Regions from separate parts of the Fructilactobacillus sp. YLN 2412 genome, predicted to be linked through region 1. Evidence: predicted binding sites of a transcription regulator. Region 1 holds the regulator's gene; the other holds the start of a gene.
What was found. Region 1 encodes HrcA, which represses chaperone genes, less so after heat shock. Its sites were predicted from a motif close to TTAGCACTCNNNNNNNNNGAGTGCTAA; they were not measured.

Region 1 (3,436 bases):
TGGAAAACACCATCACCTAATTCAAGAACAGATACATCAAATGTACCTCCACCTAAATCATAAACTAATACCTTTTCATCTTTATCTTGTTTGTCCAAACCATATGCCAAAGCTGCGGCAGTTGGTTCATTAATAATCCGTTTAACATCAAGTCCGGCAATTTTACCAGCATCTTTAGTTGCCTGACGTTGAGCGTCATTAAAGTAAGCGGGAACAGTAATTACAGCCTCGCTAACTGTATCGCCAAGATAGTCTTCAGCGTAACCCTTGATATATTGAAGAATCATTGCTGAAATTTGTTGTGGAGTATATTTCTTTCCATCAATATCAACAGTGTAGCCTTCTTCACCCATGTGACTCTTAATTGAACGAACAGTATTAGGGTTAGTGATTTCTTGTCGTTTGGCAACTTCACCGACTTGAATTTCACCATCTTTAAATGCAACTACAGATGGAGTTGTTCTTGAACCATCAGGATTAGTGATGATTTTTGGTTTTCCACCTTCCATAACTGCAACAGCTGAGTTAGTAGTACCTAAATCAATACCAATAATTTTATTACTTGCCATTTTAATACTCCTTTTTTAATTTATTTTAATTTTTATAGATAATTGCAACTACTGTGCCACAACTACCATTGCTGGACGGATCACCCGACCAGCAAGTTCATAACCAGTTTGTAAAACTTGTACTACTGTACCACTTGGATGTTCTTCACTAGCAGCAACAGTTTGCACTGCCTGATGAAGTTCTGGATTAAAATCAACATCTGCAGCGTCAATCTCACTAATATTATTATCAGTTAAAGCTTTTTTTAGATGTTTGAAAACCATTTCAATCCCCGATTTTAATTGTTGGCCACTTTCGTCATCAACTTTAACCTCTAGGGCACGTTTTAAATCATCCATTGCTGGAATAATATCCTTTGCAAGTCCTTGAGCCCCAAACTTAGCAAGATTACTTTGTTCTTTTTGATTGCTCTTTTGCATATTTTGAATTTCTGCTTGAGCTCTTAAATAATCATTTTGTGCTTCATCAAGTTGTTTTTTTAAATTTACAACTTCACCATCTTCAGCAGCTACATTCTTATCTTCCTTAGTAACAGCTTCTTGATCTTCTTTTATATTTTCTTTTTCATCTGAATGTTTATCTGCCATAATCATTCTCCTTTACTGATCATAACTGTGATAATAATTTTTGATTTGTTCTTGCATTTCAGTACGAAACGCATCAACTAATCCTAATATTTTAGGATATTCCATCCTAGTCGGACCAATAACTGCAATTCGACCAATACCATGAATTCCAACATCATAAGTCCCTGCAATCAGGCTATAATCTTTCAAAATATCGTCTTGCAACTCAGAACCAATTTGAACTGAAATTGGTTGAGAACTATGATTCAAAATTTCAGTTAAACGCGAATTTTCATTCAAAAATGAATATAACGGTTTAGCATTTTTTAAATCATGATTTTGATTAAATAAATTTAATCTTCCACTTACAAAATAACGATCAGAAACAACTTTTTGGATCAAATACTTAAATGCATTTAGAATAGGAGTTGTATCTTTAATATATAGTTTCAAATTATCAAAAAAACCATCTTGAATTTTAATCATAATTTGGCTCGTCGTTAACCCGGAAAGATGATGATTCAAAAGATTAGTAGACATTTCAATCTGGCTAGCATTTACTTCTTGTTTAACCAAAAAAGACTGACTTTCTACTTGTTCATTTTCCATTACAATAACCGCCATTAAATGGTGGTCATTTAATCGAACCAATTGAAAATGATTGATAATATCATTACTTGGATTTTCAGGACTAAAAGTCATTGCTGCATAATCCGTTACTTGAGAAAGAATCTTTGCCGATTGACGTACAATATCATCAATTTGTCGAAAAGATCCACTCAATGAAGTACTAATATAATCTCGATATTTATTATCAAGAGGTAATGGCTTAGCCAAATTATCCACATAATAACGATATCCCTGAGTAGAAGGAATTCTTCCAGATGACGTGTGCACCTGATCAATTAAATGATAATTACTTAAAATAACCATTTCATTCCGAATGGTAGCCGAACTAACATTAATTGGTAACTTCTTTGCTAAAGCTTTAGAACCAACTGGATCTCCAGTTTCAGAATAATAATCCACAATGTACTTAAGTATCAGGTTCTGTCTCTCAGTGAGCATTCCCATCACTCCTTTTTAGCACTCTCTCTTCCCAAGTGCTAAGGTACATTTATACTTTATCAAGGAATGTAATAAAGGTCAAGAATGATGCTTATAATTTAACAGTTTAATTTAATAAAATTGCGAGCATCAATTTCATCCTGTTGTAATTGTTTAATTAACTCTTTTTTGCCATTATATTTAACTTCATTTCTCATTTTAGACATCCATTGTACCTGCACATGATTGCCATAAATATTCTGGTTAAAATCAAAAATATTTATTTCTAATGTGATTGGGTTTTGACTACCAAAAGTAACATTTCTACCAATCGATGCCATGCCTCCATACCATTGTTGTCCAACCATAATTTTAACAACATAAACTCCTTCAACTGGCATTTGTTGCAAATTACTATATTCAATATTAGCAGTTGGAAAACCTAATGTTCTACCACGGGCAAACCCATGCACCACGGTTCCACTAGTTTCAAATCGATATCCTAAAAGATGATTTACAGTTTCAATGTGACCAGCTTCCAAATTTTTCCTAATCCTAGTCGAACTAATCTTTTTCCGATCAAGTTTATCAGCCGGTACTGTTACAATTTTAAATCGATCTTTAGCGTAGTTAGGCAAATCCGACATCTTAGCATTTTTAGCCCCATACGTGTGGTCAAACCCTGCTACAACTGTTTGAGGATCTAATCTCAACAAAAAATCATCGACAAATTTTTGGGGATTTTGTGACTGAAACTGATAGTTGTAATTTACTTGATAAACAATATCCACACCTAAATCTTGAAATAGTTGTTGTTTTCGATCCCAAATAGTTAAATAACGAGCGGCATTGCCTTTTAATTTATGGTAAACCAATGCGGGATGGTGGTCGTAAGTCAAAACTGCTAAAGGAAGTCCATTTTTATCTGCGATTTTTTTTGCAGTTTTGATAACTTCTTGATGACCTAAATGGACACCATCAAAAAAACCCATTGCAATTACAGCTGGTTTTGTTTTTAAACTATTATTAATTGAATCCGATAATTTAATTACCTGCATAACCAATCCTCTAATCAAGATTAAACATTTTAAATGGTTTATATCTATTATTTTCAGCATCTTTATAATAAAGCGCTCTAGTCTTTTCATTATATCTTAAAACTATTTTAGCTTCAGTAGTATTAACTTCTCTAGTGTCAATAAAACCGCCATGCTGAACTAATTCCCATTGTGATTTGGAAAGTTCAACTTGTG
Region 2 (3,436 bases), 430 kb from region 1:
TAACAACTGCTACCCCACCAGCTAACTTAGCTAAACGTTCTTGTAATTTATCTTTGTCAAAATCAGAAGTTGCAGCAGCAATTTGGGTTTTGATTTCAGCAACTCGTTTAGAAATTGCATCTTGGTTTCCTTTACCTTCAACGATAGTAGTCGTATCTTTGGTAACATTAACCTTGTTTGCTTGACCTAATTGTTCAACAGTAGTGTCTTTTAATTCAAGTCCAAGATCATCACTAATAACAGTAGCACCAGTCAAAACAGCAATATCTTGAAGTTGAGCCTTACGACGATCACCAAATCCAGGAGCTTTAACTGCAACTACGTTAAATGTCCCTCTCATTTTGTTCAATACCAAAGTAGGAAGAACTTCACCACCAATGTCATCAGCAATAATTAATAATGAACGACCTTGTTCAACTACTGATTGTAGTAATGGCATGATATCTTGCATGTTGTTAATCTTCTTATCAGTAATCAAGATGTATGGATTATCAAGATCAGCTTCCATCTTTTCTTGATCAGTTACCATGTATTGTGACATGTAACCACGATCAAATTCCATTCCTTCAACAACGTCTAAGCTGGTATCAACTCCTTTAGAATCTTCGATGGTAATTACTCCATCTTTACCAACTTTTTCCATTGCTTCAGCTATTAAGCTACCAACTTTTTTGCTTGCAGATGAAATTGAAGCGATTTGTGCAATATCATCTTTGTTTTCAACTTTATGACTCATTTTGTGAAGACTGGCAACAGCTGTTTCAGTTGCTTTTTCAATTCCTCGACGGACACCAACTGGATTTGCACCAGCAGTAACATTCTTCATACCTTCTTTAACGATTGCTTGTGTCAAAACAGTCGCAGTTGTAGTACCATCTCCAGCAACATCATTAGTTTTTGATGCAACTTCAGATACTAATTTAGCTCCCATATTTTGAAAATGGTCAGGTAAACTAATTGATTTAGCAATGGTAACACCATCGTTAGTGATTGTTGGATCACCAGCTGTTTCTTCTAAAACAACGTTACGACCTTTAGGACCCATAGTAGTTTTAACTGTATCTGCTAGTTTATCAACACCTTTAAGCATTGAACTTCTAGCATCGTCAGAAAATTTAATTTCTTTAGCCATTTTAATCACCTCATAATAATATTTTTAATCGTTTAATTTTTTATTTAATAATTGCGAGTAAGTCGCCTTCGTGCATTACTAAGTATGAATTCTCATCATATTCAACTTTGGTACCTGCGTACTTGTCAAACATAACTAAATCTCCAGTTTTAACTACTGGAGCAACCTTCGTACCGTTATCAAGAACTCGACCTTCACCAACAGCAACTACTTTTCCTTGCGTTGGTTTTTGCTTAGCGTTTTCAGCTAATACAATTCCACCAATTGATTTTTCTTCTTGATCTTGAACTTCAATAATTACACGATCACCAAGTGGTTGTAACATGATAACCCCTCCAATTAATTTCATTTTATTTTGGCACTCGAACTATTCAAGTGCTAACTACATTATTAATATATCGCCATCACCAATTTATTGCAAGAATTTTGCCCAAAATAAAAAGCATTCTAGTTAATTAGAATGCTTGCTACTATTTTTGATCGTAATGATCAATAAAGTAAATTAAAGTTTGTAATTCATTGGTTAAATCAACGTTATGAACGCGAATATCATCAGGAACTGATAATCGAATTGAAGTAAAATTAAGAATTCCTTTTACCCCTGCTTTAGCAACTTGATTGGCAACTTCTTGAGCCACATCTGATGGAACCGTTAAAATCACAACACTAATCTGTTGTTCCTTTAGTTGAGTAACCATTTGACTCATGGGATAAATTGGAACTCCCCCTTGGATAGTGTTAATATTTTTAGGATTGACATCAAAAGCTGCAGAAATGCGAATATTACTATCCTGGTGAAAATTAAAATTAAGCAAAGCATGCCCTAAGTTACCAACTCCGACTAATGCTACATTTGTGAGTCGATCCTGATGTAAAATATTCTTAAAGAATTCCATCAAATTGTCAACATCGTATCCATAACCACGTTTGCCTAAAGCACCAAAATAAGAAAAATCTCTTCGAATAGTGGCTGAATCAACGTGAATAGCGTCTGCTAATTCTGTAGAAGAAACTCGCGTTTTACCACCGTCATGAAGAGTATTTAAATAACGATAATATAACGGTAACCGTTTAGCGGTTGCACGCGGGATTTTTGTTTCTACCATTAATTCATACTCCTTTTATTATTACAAAATTCTAGTATTATTAAGTTTACCACAAAAACAAACGATAAAACTAAAGTTTGTGAAAATCTACTTATTTATTAAACAGGCTTTCTTCTAGAATATGATAAAATTATCACAGAAAGTAGGTGTCTTCGTGATTATATTACAAGCCAATAATCTAACTAAAAGATTTAATGGTGAGATTTTATTTAAAGATATTAATTTAACTATCAGTGAAAAAAGCCATATTGGTCTAGTAGGTCAAAATGGTGCTGGTAAATCAACTCTTTTAAAAATGTTGATTGGTATTGAATCAGTTAGTGAAGGAACAATTACTAAAAAGAAAAATTTAACCATTGGCTATCTCCCTCAAAATACTGGACTACATTCTAATAAATCGATTTTAAATGAAATGGAAACAGCTTTTGCTGGTGTCATTAAAGAAGAACAACAACTTCACAAACTTGAAGCAGAAATCAGTGATTCAACAACAATTGAAAATCCAGAAAAATTAGCGGAAGTTTCAAAACGTTATGATGAATTACAAGCCGATTTCACAAGAAAAAATGGGTATGGTTATAAAGCAGAAATCAGAACAGTTTTAAGTGGTTTTGGTTTTAAAGAATTCGACTTTGATCGTAAAATCAATGAACTTTCTGGTGGACAACAAACTCGCCTCGCCATTGCCAAACTTTTGCTAGAAAAACCACAATTATTAGTTCTAGATGAACCAACCAATCATATTGATATGGAAACTACAGACTGGTTGGAAAATTATTTGCAAGCTTATAATGGTGCACTCTTGATTATTTCTCATGATCGTTACTTTATGGATAAAGTTGTGAATGAAATCTATAATTTAGATAACGGAAAAATGGATTACTATAAAGGTAATTACAGTAATTTCACTAAAGAGAAAATTCATCGTCAAACAATTGCTGAAAAAGATTTTGAAAAACAACAGAAAAAAATCAAAAAAGAAGAAGACTTCGTCAAAAAAAATATTGTAAGAGCTTCTACTACCAAAAGAGCGCAGTCGCGTCAAAAACAATTAGCCAAAATGGAAATCATTGATAAACCCAGTAATACTCACAAAACTGCTAAATTCAGATTTAATCCTGAACGAAAAAGTGGAAATGTAGTTTTAGATGTTGATAATCTAGCGATTGGATATCAAGACAAGATTCTAAGCTATCCC

Region 2: groES (co-chaperone GroES) is a predicted target of HrcA. The motif match lies at 1,488-1,514, and genes of this name have one in related genera.

What each region holds. Positions count from the first base shown of each region.
Region 1 covers NZ_CM183165.1:605,279-608,714, reverse strand. Annotated here, with positions in the region: gene dnaK (molecular chaperone DnaK) at 1-569, opposite strand, end outside; gene grpE (nucleotide exchange factor GrpE) at 618-1,157, opposite strand; gene hrcA (heat-inducible transcriptional repressor HrcA) at 1,170-2,204, opposite strand; gene ribF (riboflavin biosynthesis protein RibF) at 2,303-3,241, opposite strand; gene truB (tRNA pseudouridine(55) synthase TruB) at 3,252-3,436, opposite strand, start outside.
Region 2 covers NZ_CM183165.1:1,035,550-1,038,985, forward strand. Annotated here, with positions in the region: gene groL (chaperonin GroEL) at 1-1,132, opposite strand, end outside; gene groES (co-chaperone GroES) at 1,173-1,457, opposite strand; gene AC0GLR_RS05250 (redox-sensing transcriptional repressor Rex) at 1,603-2,238, opposite strand; gene AC0GLR_RS05255 (ABC-F family ATP-binding cassette domain-containing protein) at 2,393-3,436, shown strand, end outside.